Regions from separate parts of the Methylosinus sp. LW4 genome, predicted to be linked through region 2. Evidence: riboswitches for the same ligand, from Rfam matches in the RefSeq annotation. Region 2 holds a riboswitch; the other holds the start of a gene.
The links. Region 2 has a riboswitch for cobalamin ahead of METLW4_RS0100960 (CbtB domain-containing protein). Riboswitches for the same ligand answer to the same signal wherever they lie in the genome.
Positions count from the first base shown of each region.

Region 1 (7,616 bases), 1.4 Mb from region 2:
GCGCTGCGTCGTCAGATTTTCCGCGGCGAGATGCGTGTAGCTGGCGCGCAAGCGCCATTCGCCGGGAACGACGATCGCCTCGCCGGAGAATTCGACGCCTTTCGTGCGCGCGCGGCCGACATTGTAATAGCAGCCGAAAGCCTGTGCCGCAGAACAGCTCGGCGCGCGGCCGAATTCGATGATGTCACGAAAGCGATTTTCGAACAGCGACACGGAGGCATAGAGACGCTCGCCGAACAAGGATTGATCGACGCCGACGTCATAGCCGACGCTCGTTTCCGGCGCGAGCGCCGGATCGCCATATTGACTGAAGCGCTGATAAAGCGAGGCGACGCGCGCGCCCGTGCCGGCGCTGCCGCGCAATTTGGTCCCGGTCTCCTCGAGGCGGTAAGCGGCGGTGGCGCGCCATGTCGCGAAGGTGCGGTTCTGATCGACGGCGTCGATACGTCCGCCATAGGAGAGATCGACGCGCTCGAGCATTGTGAACTTATGCTGCGCGAAGCCCGAATGCGTCGTCTGCGCAGCGTCGATCGGCGTGAATGTGGTCGGCGGAACCGGGTCCTGCGACGTGCGGACAGACTCCGTCTCATTGCGCGCGCCGAAGGTCAGCAGGCCGAATCCGCCAAGCGTGAGATCGCCCTGATATTCGAAGCCGCGCCGCGTTCCACGATAGCCGCGCCGGCAATTATAGGCGTCGAAGCTCGCATCATAGCAGGAGCGCGCCTGCCAGACGTCTCTGCTCGTCACATTGGCGAAGAGGGTGAAGCGATTGTGTAATGCGCGATCGAACATGTCGGCGTCGACGCGCGCAAAGCCTTGCGCGAATGTCGCATGCTGGTGGTTCTGCGGATCGTAGACGTCGATCGCCGAGAAGGAATAGGGATTGTCGAAGCGGATCGCGCTGTCATAGCCGTAGAAGCCGGCCTCGACCGCGACATCCTCATTCACGCGATAGCCGAGGCGCGCGCTGGCGCCGCCTTTTCTGGTCGGATCATTGGGCGGCAGAGGCGGCAGAGGCGTCTTGCCGTCGCCGATCGTCAGCGGGCGCGCAATGCGATAGCCATAGCGCGGATGGCCGTCGATCGTCAGCGCATCGATCGCGAATGCGTACCACAAGCGATCCTCGCTTCCCGAGACGCGCGCGCGCAAATGTCCGGTTCCATAGGAGCCGCCTTCCAGAGAGAGAGACGCGCGCGGCCGCCCCTCGCCTTTGCGCGTGACGATGTGAATGACGCCGCCCATCGCATCAGAGCCATAGAGCGCCGATTGCGGACCGCGCAGCACCTCTATGCGCTCTATGTCCGTGGCGACGAGGCCGCCGAGATCGACGGAGCCGTCGGTAGAGGAAGGATCGCCGATGCGCACGCCATCGACGACGACGAGCGTCTGGCCGGGCGTCGCGCCGCGTAGAAACACCGAGGTCTGCGCGCCGGGACCGCCCGTCTCATAGAGATCGAGGCCGGGCGCGCCGCGCAGCGCCTCGGTGAGGCCGGTCGCGCCGCGCTTCTCGATCTGCGCGGACGGAATGACGGTGACGGCGGAGGAGGATTTGTCGACGCGCTCCTCGACGCGATCGGCGGAGACAATGGTCGCCGCGCCGATCTCGACCGTGGGCAGAGCCTCCTGTCCCGCAGCGGAAGCGGGAAGGAAAAGCGTGGCGGAAAGAAACGCAATATGAGAAGCAGCGCCCGCGAGGGCGGCCCGATGGGACAGGGAGGACATTGCCGGAAGACTCGCAGCAGACGTGGGCCGTCACTGCGAAAGGTCGCGACCCTCTCGCGCATAGCGAAAAGGGGCTCGGCCGCCTCGGTGCACCCCGCCCGACGCTATCGCGCGTGACCACGACTGATGGCAGGTCTCCTGGCTCGCGGGTCAGCGCCTTCGGATCGCCTTCCCGGAGCGTCTGCTCCAGTGGCTCGTTTGATCCTCGGCTCGCCGCTCACAGTTGCGGGGGCAGCCGCGGCTTCGCGCCGTCGCCGGCGCTCACCGCATTCCCTTTTGATCCCTCGAGAGGGAACCATCGCCTTTCAATAGAGCCGCACAGCGCTCCCCTGTCAAGCACGCGGAACGAAGCCGCGCCCGGCGCGTTGGCACAGCGGCGGGACTCGTCCCAGGAACTCGCGCCCGGAACTCGCGCCATGGAAAATTCGATTAGAATTTCGGAGAAGATCAATGAGCGCCATTCACCTCGTCGCCACCAATGACCTGCCGCGCGCCAAAGTCGGCGGCGTGGACGATCCGAGCGTGCGCTGGGCGGGCGCCTTCGCCTCCTGCGGCGAGCATGGCGCGACGCAATCCTCGACCATCGTCTATGAGATCGAGCCCGGCGGACGGCTCGGCTGGCACACGGACGCCACCGAGGAGACCCAATATATTCTCGGCGGCTGCGGCGAGTTGCGCGCGGAAGGCGGCGTCGTCCATCATGTGCGGCCGGGCGACGTCTTCGTCATTCCGACGCCGCTGCGGCATGATCTCGTCAACACGGGCGAGGAAACGCTGCGCGCCGTCGCCTTCTTCGCGGCGCCGATGTTCACGCAGCGTTTCGACAATGTGATGATCGCGCCCGACGTGCATGTGCTGGGCACGCCGAACCGCGCAGGCTGAACGCCTCACATATTGCCGAGACAGACATATTTGATCTCGAGATAGCTCTCTATTCCGTATTTGGAGCCCTCGCGTCCCATGCCCGATTGCTTCACGCCGCCGAAAGGCGCCGCCTCGCTCGACATCAGCGACTCGTTGACGCCGACCATGCCGAACTCCAGCTGCTCGGCGACGCGGAACACGCGCGCTATGTCGCGGCTGTAGAAATAGGCGGCGAGGCCATAATGCGTCGAATTGGCGAGGCGGAGCGCCTCCGCTTCATCCTCGAAAGTGGTGATCGCGGCGACAGGGCCGAAGATCTCCTCCGCGAAAATCTGCATGTCCGGCCGCGTGTCGAAGAGCACGGTCGGCGCATAGAAATTGCCGCCGAGCTCATGGCGTCCGCCGCCGGTCAGCACTTTCGCGCCGCGCGCGCGGGCGTCGGCGACGAGACGCTCGACCTTCTCGACCGCCGCTTCCTCGATCAGCGGACCGATGACGACGCCGGGCTCGACGCCGCGCCCGACCTTCAGCCTGGAGGCCGCCTCGGCGAGCTTGGCGCCGAAGGCCTCGGCGACGTCTTTCTGCACGAGGAAGCGATTGGCGCAGACGCAGGTCTGGCCGCTGTTGCGATATTTGGTCGCGAGGGCGCCCTTCACCGCGAGATCGAGATCGGCGTCGGCAAAGACGATGAAAGGCGCGTTGCCGCCCAGCTCCATCGAGCATTTCTGCACATTCTCCGCCGCCTGGCGCAGAAGAATCTTCCCCACCTCGGTCGAGCCGGTGAAGCTGATCTTGCGCACGGTCGGGTTGGAGGTGAGCTCGGCGCCGACGCTGGCGGGGTCGTTGGTCGTCACCACATTGAGCACGCCGTCCGGCACGCCCGCGCGCTGCGCGATCTCGGCCATCGCTATCGCCGAGAGCGGCGTCAGCTCGGCCGGCTTCACCACCATTGTGCAGCCGGCGGCGAGCGCCGCGCCGGCCTTGCGCGCGATCATGGCGGAAGGGAAGTTCCAGGGCGTGATCGCGGCGGTGACGCCGATCGCCTGCTTGAACACGAGAATGCGCTTCTCGCGCGCCTGCTGCGGAATCACATCGCCATAGACGCGGCGGCCCTCCTCCGCGAACCAGTCGAAATAGGCGGCGGCATAGGCGATCTCGCCGCGCGCCTCGGCGATCGGCTTGCCCTGCTCCGCGGTGATGATCTGCGCGAGGCGCTCCTGATCGGCAAGCAGCAGATCATGCAGGCGCCGCAATATTTGCGCGCGCTCCTTGGCCAGCTTGCCGCGCCAACCGGGCAGCGCGCGCTCGGCGGCCTCGATCGCGCGGCGCGTCTCGGCTGCGCCCAGGTCCGGGACCTCGGCCAATACCGCGCCCGTGGCCGGATCGCGAACGGTGAAGGTCGCGCCATTGTCGGCGGCGACGAAGGCGCCGTCGATGAAGGCCTGGTGGCGGAACGGGCGGGGCTCTCTGGTCATCTCGGCTGCGCTCCCGACGCGATACGAAAGGGGCCATCGAATACGGCGCCTTGGCCAGCGGACACAACATTTAGCTTCCGCAAATCTCGCGGGGGCCCGCTCGCCAGCGGTCCCGCTGCCCGAAAAGCGGCGTTTTCCTCGCGTATCCGGCGCCCTCCCGCGGAAGGCGGAACCGCGGCCCCGGCTCGCGCGTCATATGGGAGGCGACTGCAATCTCATATGGCTTCATCCCGAAAATCCGACATAATCGCGGGATTCGCGTGAGCTGCCGCGCTCACGCCAGCCCTGACGCCCCGAAAGCGAGATCACCTTGGCTGAAACACGCAATTTTCTTCCTGTGACGCGCCGCCGGGCGCTCGCCGCCCTCTCGAGCCTCGCCGGGCTCGCCCTGCCGGGATGGGCCATCCGCCCCGCCTTCGCCGAAGCCGCGCCGGGCGAGACCGAGAGCCATGGGCTCTCCATCTTCGGCGAGCTCGCCGAGCCGGCGGATTTTCCGCATTTCGCCTATGTGAACCCCAAGGCGCCCAAGGGCGGAACGCTGGTGATGGAGCCGCCGCCGCCCGAGAAGAACAGCTATGATTCGCTGAATCCTTATATTCTGCGCGGCAATCCGGCGGCGGGCGTCGGGCTCATCTATGACACGCTGCTGGCCGGCAGCCTCGACGAGCGCGACGCGCTCTATGGTCTGGTGGCCAAAAAGGTGCGCATCTCCGCCGACAAGCTCACCTATACGTTCTTCCTGCGCAAGGAGGCGCGCTTTCACGACGGCTCGCCGCTCACCGCCCATGACGTCGCCTTCTCGCTCGACCTGCTGAAGGCGGAAGGCCATCCGATGATCTCGCAATCGCTGCGCGATCTCGTCAGCGCCAAGGCCGAGGCCGACGATGTTCTGGTGGTGAAGCTGGCGCCCGGCCGCGCCCGCGATCTGCCGATCATCGTCGCCAGCCAGCCGATCTTCTCCAAGGCCTATTACACCAAGCACAAGTTCAACGAGACGACGCTCGAGCCGCCGCTCGGCTCCTCCTCCTATAAGATCGGCGCGGTCGATCCGGGCCGCTTCATCTCCTTCCAGCGCGTGCCGGACTATTGGGCGAAGGATTTGCCGGTCAATGTCGGACAGGCCAATTTCGACACGATACGCTTCGATTATTACGGCGACCGCAATGTCGCTTTCGAGGCCTTCAAGGCCGGCGCCTTCACCGTGCATGAGGAATTCACCTCCGCAATATGGGCGACAGGCTATGATTTCCCGGCCTTTCGCGACGGTCGCGTCAAGCGCGAGGAAATTCCCGATTACAACATATCGGGAACGCAGGGCTGGTTCATAAACATACGCCGGCCGGTGTTCGCCGATCCGCGCGTGCGCAAGGCGCTCGGCTACGCATTCGATTTCGAATGGACCAATCATAATCTGATGTACGACTCGTACAAGCGCACGAGCTCTTATTTCGAGAATTCCGATCTCGAGGCCGTCGGCGTTCCGACGCCGGCCGAGCTCGCTCTGCTCGAGCCATTCCGCGATCGTCTGCCTAAGGACGTCTTCGAGGCGCCGTTCCAGCCGCCGGTGTCGGACGGCTCGGGACAGGATCGCAATCTCTTGCGCAAGGCCGTCGATCTTTTGACCGAGGCCGGCTGCACGCGCAAGGACGGCCTGCTGCGCCTGCCCGACGGCAAGCCGCTCGAGTTCGAGTTCCTCTACAACACCAGCATGTTCGAGCGGCACACGCAGCCCTTCATCAAGAATCTGAAGCTGATCGGCGTCAACGCCCGCATGCGCATCGTGGACGCGGCGCAATACAAATCCCGCATCGACGACCATGATTACGACGTCATCATGGAGCGCGTGCGCATCGCCTATTCGCCGGGCGAGGAGCTGCGCATCATGTTCGGCTCCGAGGCGGCGCGCACCAAGGGCTCGCAAAATGTCATCGGCGTCGCCGATCCCGTCGTCGACGCGCTCATAGAAAAAGCGCTGGTCGCCAATTCGCGCGAGGAGCTGGCCGCCATCTGCCGCGCGCTGGACCGCGTGCTGATCGCCGGCCAATATTGGATTCCGCATTACTACAAGCCGACGCATTGGATCGCCCATTGGGACGTGTTCGGCCGCCCGGAGCGCTATCCGCGCTTCGACACGGGCATAGCCGCGACGTGGTGGTGGGACGACGCCAAGGCGCGCAAGATCAATTACGCGGGGCGCTGAACCACTATGGCGGCTTACATTCTGCGACGCTTGCTGCTGATGATCCCGACGATCCTCGGCATCATGCTCATCTCTTTCGCCATTGTGCAATTCGCCCCCGGCGGTCCCGTCGAGCGCGTCATCGCGCAGCTGCAGGGCTATGACATGGGCGCGACCTCGCGCTTTTCCGGCGGCGGCGGCGATGTCGGCCGCGGAGGCGCGGCGACTCCCGGCGCAGGCGCCGAGGGCGCCTCCAAATATCGCGGCGCGCAGGGGCTCGACCCCAAATTCATCGCAGAGCTGGAAAAGCAGTTCGGCTTCGACAAGCCGGCCTGGGAACGCTTCCTGCTGATGGTGAAAAATTACGCCGTCTTCGACTTCGGCCGCAGCTATTTTCGCGACGAGAGCGTGCTGAAGCTCATCGGCGAAAAGCTTCCCGTGTCAATGTCGCTCGGCCTATGGATGACGCTCATCTCCTATTCCGTCTCCATTCCGCTCGGCATCGCCAAAGCGGTGCGCGACGGCGAGCGTTTCGATTCTTGGACGTCCAATCTCGTCATCATCGGCTATGCGATACCGAGCTTCCTCTTCGCAATGCTGCTCATCGTGCTCTTCGCCGGCGGCTCCTTCTGGCAGATTTTCCCATTGCGCGGCCTCGTCTCGGAGAATTTCTCGGAGCTGCCGCTCATCGGTAAGGCGGGCGATTATCTGTGGCACATCTGCCTGCCCGTGCTCGCCATGACGCTCGGCGCCTTCGCGACGCAGACCTTTCTGACCAAGAACTCCTTCCTCGACGAAATCCGCAAGCAATATGTGCAGACGGCGCGCATGAAGGGCCTCACCGAGAACCGCGTGCTCTACGGCCATGTGTTCCGCAACGCCATGCTCATCGTCGTCTCCGGCTTTCCGGGCGCCTTCGTGCATGCGTTCCTGACCGGCTCGGTGCTGATCGAGACCATCTTCTCGCTCGACGGGCTCGGCTATCTCTCCTACGAATCCATCGTCAATCGCGATTATCCGGTGGTGTTCGCCAATCTCTATATTTTCGCGCTGCTGGGCCTCGTGGTGAATCTGCTCTCGGACCTCACCTACACCTGGATCGATCCGCGCATCGATTTCGAGACGCGCGAGGTCTGACGCCATGAACGAGACCAGCGCCCCCGCCCCGACGACGAAGCTCGCGCCGGAAATTCCCGGCGGCGGCCTCTTGCGCCTGCGGCCGATCGATCGCCGCCGGCTGCAGAATTTCAAGGCCAATACCAGGGGCTATTGGTCCTTCTGGATATTCATGGCGCTTTTTCTGCTTTCGCTGGCGTCCAACTTCATCGCCAACGACAAGCCCGTGCTCGCCTATTACAAGGGCGAGCTGCTCTTCC
Region 1 is NZ_KB900626.1:1,619,290-1,626,905, forward strand. It holds gene METLW4_RS0108210 (TonB-dependent receptor plug domain-containing protein) at 1-1,722, opposite strand, end outside; cobalamin riboswitch at 1,834-2,037, opposite strand; gene METLW4_RS0108215 (cupin domain-containing protein) at 2,173-2,604, shown strand; gene METLW4_RS0108220 (NAD-dependent succinate-semialdehyde dehydrogenase) at 2,610-4,061, opposite strand; gene METLW4_RS0108225 (extracellular solute-binding protein) at 4,372-6,261, shown strand; gene METLW4_RS0108230 (microcin C ABC transporter permease YejB) at 6,268-7,377, shown strand; gene METLW4_RS0108235 (ABC transporter permease) at 7,382-7,616, shown strand, end outside.
Region 1: another riboswitch for cobalamin. It lies ahead of METLW4_RS0108210 (TonB-dependent receptor plug domain-containing protein); the one in region 2 lies ahead of METLW4_RS0100960 (CbtB domain-containing protein).

Region 2 (7,616 bases):
ACCTTCACGCCTTTGACGATGCGTCCCGCCGCGGCGTCCAGCATGGCCTGCATGATGATCGGCACGCCGGCCATGACGATGACATTGCCGATCATGAAGCCCGGCGCCTTGGAAATCGCGTTTTCGATAAGGTCGGCGCCCTGCGGAATGCGAGCCATGCGCCGGCGGGCGGGATTGAGGTCCTGCAGGGCGATGCGCTCCAGCAGCATGGCGATGGCGCGCTCATCCTCGCCGATCGGCACGCCGAAAGCCTTGGCCACGGCGTCGGCCGTGATGTCGTCATGGGTGGGTCCGATGCCGCCCGTGGTGAAGACATAGCCATAGCGGGAGCGAAGCGCGTTCAGCGCGGCGACGATCTCCTCCTCCACATCCGGCACGACGCGCACCTCGCGCAGGTCCACCCCCAATTCGCCGAGATATTTGGCGATATAATTGGTGTTGAGGTCCTGCGTGCGGCCGGAGAGGATTTCGTCTCCGATCACGAGCACGGCGGCCGTAACGATCTCTTCGCGTTCCATCGGGCCGCTCCTCGAGGTCAGTCTCGCCCGAACTCTATGCCACCGCCGCGGCCGAGGCCAGCCTCGGGGCCGCCCCGCTGCGTCGATGCGTATCTTGCTTTGCGCCGTCAATTTCTTAATTTATAAGCTGAAGCCGGCGAGGACCAACAGAGAGCGCAGCATGACATTCGTCGAGTCCCATCTCGCGGGCTCGGGCCGCAAGAGCGGCCAGATCAAGCTTCACGGCCCCGAGGATTTCGAGGGCATGCGTCTCGCCGGCCGGGTGACGGCCGAGGCGCTGGACATGCTCGTCCCGCATGTGAAGCCCGGCGTCACCACTAAGGAGCTGGACGATCTCGTCTTCGACTTCGCCATAGCCAATGGCGCCTATCCGGCTCCGCTCGACTATCGCGGCTATCGCAAATCCATCTGCACCTCGATCAACCATGTGGTCTGCCACGGCATTCCAGACGACAAGCCTCTGCGCGACGGCGATATCGTCAATGTCGACGTGACCTTCATCATCGACGGCTGGCATGGCGACGCCAGCCGCATGTTCGCCGTGGGCGAGGTTCCGCGCCGCGCCCAGCGCCTCATCGACGTGACCTATGAGAGCCTGATGCGCGGCATAGCGGCGGTGAAGCCGGGCGCCACCACCGGCGACATTGGCGCGGCGATCCAGCGTTTCGCCGAGGCCGAGCGCTGCTCCGTGGTGCGCGATTTCTGCGGCCATGGGCTCGGCCGCCTGTTCCACGACGAGCCGAATATTCTGCATTACGGCGTCGCCGGGCAGGGCGTGGAGCTTCGGCCCGGAATGTTCTTCACCATCGAGCCGATGATCAATCTCGGCCGGCCGCAGGTGAAGATCCTCGGCGACGGCTGGACCGCCGTCACCCGCGACCGCTCGCTCTCGGCCCAGTTCGAGCATTCGCTCGGCGTGACCGAGACGGGGGTGGAAATTTTCACCGCCTCGCCCGCCGGGCTCGACAATCCCAATGGAGCCTCGCCGGACGCGGCCAGCGCCGAATGAGCGAGACGCGCGTCCCTCGGCGCCGACCGGCCGGCGACAAGCCCGCCGACGGTCTGCGCGAGGAGGCGCCGCATTTTCATGGCCATAGGCAGAGGCTGCGCGACCGTTTCCTGGAGGCGGGCGAGGCCGCGCTCGCCGATTACGAGCTTTTGGAGCTGGTGCTCTACCGCGCTATTCCGCGGCGCGACGTCAAGCCTCTGGCCAAGGCGCTGATCGCGCGATTCGGTTCATTTTCCGAGGTGGCGGCGGCGCGGCCGGAGCGGCTGCGCGAGATCGACGGGCTCGGCGAGGCGGCGATCTGCGAGCTGAAGCTGATGGAGGCGACGGCAAGGCGCCTCGCGCGCAGCAATCTGCAGAAGCGGACCGTGCTCGGCTCCTTCATCGATGTGATCGACTATTGCCGCACGGCCATGGCCTATGCCGAGCGCGAGGAGTTCCGCATTCTCTTCCTCGACAAGCGCAACGCCTTGATCGCCGATGAGGTTCAGGGCGTCGGCACGGTGGATCACACGCCCGTCTATCCGCGCGAGGTGGTGCGGCGGGCGTTGGAGCTGGGCTCTTCCGCGCTGATATTGGCGCATAATCACCCCTCCGGCGATCCGACTCCCTCCACCGCCGACATTCGCATGACGCTGGACATTATCGCCATAGCGCAGCCTTTCGGCATCGCTGTGCACGACCATCTGATCGTCGGGCGGAATGGGCATTCGAGCTTGAAAGGGCTGAAATTCATTTGAGGCGCCGCCTCAAAACTCGATGCCGGGCTGGGCCTTCACCCCGGCCTGGAAGTGATGCTTGACCATTGTCATCTCGGTGACGAGATCGGCCGCCGCGATCAGCTCCGGCTTGGCGTTGCGGCCGGTAACGACGATGTGGAGGTCGACGCGCCGCGCCGTCAGCGCCGTGATCACCTCGTCGAGCGGCAGATGCTCGTAACGGAGCGCGATCGACAATTCGTCGAGCACGAGCAGCCGAATCGGCTTCGAGGCCATCAGCTCCTTCGCCTTCTCCCAGGCGCGCCGCGCCGCCGCCTCGTCGCGGGCGCGGTCCTGCGTCTCCCAGGTGAAGCCTTCGCCGAGCGTGTGCCAGACGAGCAGCCCGTCTTCGCCGCCGAGCCTCTCGAGAATGCGCCGCTCGCCCGTGTCCCAGGCGCCCTTGCCGAATTGCACGACGCCCACCGCGAGCCCATGCCCCATCGCCCGCAGAGCGAGGCCGAAGGCCGCGGTCGATTTGCCCTTGCCGGGGCCGGTATGGACCATCAGCAGGCCTTTTTCGGCGATGCTCTTGCCGGCGACCTCGGCGTCCTGCACGGCTTTGCGCTTCTCCATCTTCTCGCGATGGCGGCGGGCGGCGTCTTCTTCGAGCGGCTTGCTGGCGTCGGTCATGATTTTAATAAAGCGCAGGGCTGGGGCGTCTGTCGAGACTGCCGTCAGCAATGATGTTCTCGGCCTTGCGTACGACGTCCTCACGAAAATATCGGCTGAGATCCCCGGCCGTGCGCAGGTCGATGGTCCGTCCGCCGAGCAGTTCGGACAGTTCCGTCTCGATGCGGGCCATTCCGAGCAGCCCCGGCTCGCGATCCGGCTCGAACTCGACCAGGAGATCGATATCGCTGTCCGGCCGAGCAGAGCCCGACAGCTCAGAGCCGAACAAGGAGAGCCTGCGGATGTGATGCCGACGGCAGACGGCGGCCAACGCGTCCGGGTCGGGGAAGACCAGGGCAGACATTCGTCAACTCCTCGTAGCCGCGCCGTTTGACGGCGCCCGAGCGCCAGATTATGACTGGTTGCGACGGTCCTCCGCAAGGAGGCGAAGAGGGAATGCGGTATGGGGCTCGCCCCTGATCCGCGGCTGCCCCCGCAACTGTGAGCGGCGAGCGCGCGCCCGTGATGCCACTGGGTCAAAAGCCCGGGAAGGCGGCGCGCGCAGCGACCCGTGAGCCAGGAGACCTGCCGTCGCCCGAAACCATTGAGGCCGCCGGTGGGGCGGCGAGGAGCAGAACATGACCACGAAGACCCTTTCCGCCACCGCGATCGTCTCCGCCAGCCGCCTCGAGATCCTGCGCGCCGCGCTGGTCGTGTTTACGCTCGGCGCCGGCCTCGTCTATCTCGCCGGCTTCTCCTATGCGAGCGTCGCGCATAACGCCGCGCATGATTCGCGCCATTCGCTCGGCTTCCCCTGCCATTGACGCAGCGGTGATCCAGCGACTCCTCGCGGTCGGCCTTTTGGCCGGCCTTCTCGCGGGGCTAGCGGTCGCGGCCCTGCAGAATGTCACCACGACTCCGCTGATCCTCGCCGCCGAGGTCTATGAGACCGCGGCCGAGCAGGCCCATGCCGGAGTCGAGGCGCATCAGCACGCGCACGCCGTCGAGCCCGCTTGGGAGCCCGCGCCGGGCCTCCAGCGCACCGCCGCGACCAGCCTCGCCACCAGCGTCACCTCCATCGGCTACGCTTTCGTGCTGCTGGCTCTGATGCTGCTCTCCGGCGAGACGATCGAGCCCAAGCGCGCCGCGCTATGGGGCGTCTGCGCTTTCGCCTCCACGGGCCTCGCCACCAGCCTCGGCCTCGCGCCGGAGCTGCCGGGCAGCGCCGCGGGCGATCTCGCCGCGCGCCAGCTCTGGTGGATCGGTACAGCCGCCGCGACCGGCGCCGGCCTTTTTGCGCTGCTGCGCGTCGAGCGCCCGCTCGTAAAGGCGCTCGGCGTCGTGCTGATTCTCGCGCCGCATCTCGTCGGAGCGCCGCAGCCGCCTGCGCCAGAGAGCACTGCGCCGGCCGAGCTGGCCGCGCGTTTCGCCGCCGCTTCGCTCGCCATTCACGCGATCACCTGGATTCTGGTCGGCGCGGCGGTCGGCTTCGTCTGGCGCCGTCTGCCGACAAAGACCGGCGCGGAGACCGCGGCATGAGCGCTCTCGCCAAAATCCCCGCCACCATCGTCACCGGCTTTCTCGGCGCCGGCAAGACGACGCTGATTCGCCATATCCTCGAGACGGCGCGCGGCCGCCGCCTCGCGCTCATCATCAACGAGTTCGGCGATGTCGGCGTGGACGGCGACATTCTTCGCGCTTGCGGCGTGGAGAATTGCCCCGAGGAAAACATCGTCGAGCTGGCCAATGGGTGCCTCTGCTGCACCGTGGCCGATGATTTCGCGCCGGCGATCGAGGCGCTGCTCGCGCATCCGAACCGGCCCGAGCACATCATCATCGAGACTTCCGGCCTCGCTCTGCCCAAGCCTCTGGTGAAAGCCTTCGAATGGCCGACGATCCGCCCGCATCTCACCGTCGATGGCGTCATCGCCGTGGTGGACGGCCCGGCGGTGGCGGCGGGCCGCTTCGCCGATGATCTCGACGCCATCGCCAAAGAGCGCGCCGAAACCCTCGCGATCGACCACGACAATCCGCTGGAAGAAGTGTTCGAGGATCAGCTGCTCTGCGCCGATCTCATCGTGCTCAACAAGACCGATCTGCTGAGCGCGGAAGACGAAGCGCAAGTCACAGAGCAAATCCGCGCCACGGCGCCCCGTGCGATAAAGTTGCTGCGCGCCAGCGAGGGCAGGCTCGATCCCGCCATACTGCTCGGCCTCGGCGCGGCGGCGGAGGACGATCTCGTCAATCGCCCCTCTCACCATGATACGGAAGAGGGCCACGATCACGATGATTTCGAGAGCTTCGTCGTCGAGATCGCCGCCGCGCGCGATCCTGCCGAGCTGATCGAGCGCCTGGCCCGCGTCGCCGAGGCGCATGACGTTCTGCGCATGAAAGGCTTCGTCGAAATCGCCGGCAAGCCGATGCGCCTCTTGGTGCAGGGCGTCGGCGCGCGTTTCCGTCATCAGTTCGACCGCCCCTGGCGCGCCGATGAAACGCGCGCGAGCCGCCTCGTCGTCATCGGCGAGAAGGGTCTCGATCGCGCGGGCGTGACGGCCATGCTGACGAGCTGAGGACGCGCCATGCATCTGCTCGCGCGCGATCTCCATGGCCTCGACGATAATGAGGCGGCGGTCGACCTCGGGCAGACGCCGGCGCAAATCGTCTTCCTCTCCTTCTCCGACGCCGAGCTTTGCCTCCTCGCCGAGCTGCATGAGCAGAACGCCGCGCTTCCCTCCTTGCGCTGCGCCTCGCTCGCCCGGCTGAAGCACCCCTATTCGGTCGATCTCTACGTCGACAAGGTCGCGCGTCATGCGCGGCTCGTGGTCGTGCGCCTGCTCGGCGGCAAGGATTACTGGGCCTATGGCGTCGACGAGCTCGCGACCGCGGCGCGCATGCGCGGCTTCGCGCTGGCGATCGTTCCGGGCGACATGCATGGCGATGAAAGGCTGGAGCGAGCCTCCACGCTTTCTTCCGACGCGCTCGCGCGCATCTGGTCCTTCTTCCGCGACGGCGGACCGGACAATCTGCGTTCCCTCCTCGGCTACGCCGCGACTCTCGCCGGAACGCCCACGCCTTGGCGCGAGAGCGCGCCCGCGCCGCTCGCCGGCCGCTGCGAGCAAGCCTGCCGAAACAACCACGCTCCCCCTCATGCTGAGGAGGTCGCGCAGCGACCGTCTCGAAGCGCGAGGGGGAACTCCAGAGGACCGCGCGTAACGGCTCCATCGTCCTTCGAGACGCCCGCTGCGCGGGCTCCTGAGGATGAGGGAGCCTTCGGCCAATCGAGCGGCGCACAGGTGGCATCGGCGCCGCGCGCGCTCGTCACCTTCTATCGCTCCGCCTGGCTCGCCGGCGATTTCGCGCCGATCGTCGCGCTCGCCGATGCGTTGCATGCGCGCGGCTTCTGCGTCGAAGCCTATTTCGTCGCCAGCCTCAAGGACGCCGCTTGCGAGACGCTGCTCGCGCAGACGATCGCAGATTTCCGTCCCGATGTGATTCTCAACGCCACCGCCTTCTCCGCGCGCACGGACGGCGGCTCCATTCTCGATCGCGCCGACGCGCCGGTTCTGCAAATCGCGCTCGCCACTTCGACGCGCGAAGCCTGGGAGAGCTCCAAGCGCGGCGCCAATGGCGCCGATCTCGCGATGAATGTCGTGCTGCCGGAAGTCGACGGCCGCATCTTCGCCGGCGCCGTCTCCTTCAAGGCGCAAACGCGCGAATGCGCGATGAGCGAATTCGCAGAAATCCGCCATTCGCCCGAGCCGTCGCGCATAGATCATGTCGCGGCGCTCGCGCAAAATTGGGCGCGCTTGCGCCGGCTCGGACATAGCGAGAAGCGTCTCGCGCTCGTGCTCTCCGATTATCCGGCGCGACGCGGGCGCGGTGGCTATGCGATCGGCCTCGACACGCCGAAAAGCGTGCTCGCAATATGCGATCTGCTGCGTGACGCGGGTTACGACATCGGGTCGCTCGATCATGAGACCGCAGCGCCCGATCGCGTCATGCGCGCGCTCGAGGACGCCGCGCATTGCGCGGAGCTGCCGCTCGCCGAATATCAGCGCCTTTTCGCCGATCTGCCGGCCGAATTCACCGGACAAGTTCTCGCCGCCTGGGGCGCGCCGCAAGACGATCCGGCGCTCGCGAGCGGCGCCTTTCGCTTCTCCTGCATAGAGACCGGCAAGCTCGTCGTCGCATTGCAGCCGGATCGCGGAAGCAGAGCCGAACGTCGCGAGACCTATCACGACGCCGAGCTCGCGCCGCGCCACGCTTATATCGCTTTCTATCTGTGGCTGCGCCACAGCCGAAGCGTAGACGCACTGATTCATCTCGGCACGCATGGCACGCTGGAATGGCTGCCCGGCAAATCGGCGATGCTCGGCCCGTCTTGCGCGCCGCAGGTTTTGATCGGCGCCACGCCGCTCGTCTATCCCTTCATCGTCAATGATCCGGGCGAGGCCGCGCAAGCCAAGCGCCGCGCCGGCGCGGTGACGATTGGCCATATGACTCCGCCGCTCGTCGAAGCGGGACTCGCCGCCGAGGCGGAAGAGATAGAGAGCCTGCTCGACGAATATGCGAGCGCCGCGACGCTCGATCCGCGCCGCGCCAAGCTGGTGGCGGAAACGATTCTCGATGTCGCCGAACGCAGCGGCCTCGCGCAGGAATGCGAGGTCACGCGCGAGACCGATCGCGCCGAGGCGCTGGCGCGGCTCGACGCCTGGCTCTGCGATG
Region 2 is NZ_KB900626.1:189,012-196,627, forward strand. It holds gene METLW4_RS0100935 (competence/damage-inducible protein A) at 1-518, opposite strand, end outside; gene map (type I methionyl aminopeptidase) at 679-1,527, shown strand; gene radC (RadC family protein) at 1,524-2,264, shown strand; gene cobO (cob(I)yrinic acid a,c-diamide adenosyltransferase) at 2,274-2,912, opposite strand; gene METLW4_RS0100955 (nucleotidyltransferase family protein) at 2,917-3,255, opposite strand; cobalamin riboswitch at 3,303-3,498, shown strand; gene METLW4_RS0100960 (CbtB domain-containing protein) at 3,530-3,715, shown strand; gene METLW4_RS0100965 (CbtA family protein) at 3,723-4,430, shown strand; gene cobW (cobalamin biosynthesis protein CobW) at 4,427-5,461, shown strand; gene cobN (cobaltochelatase subunit CobN) at 5,471-7,616, shown strand, end outside.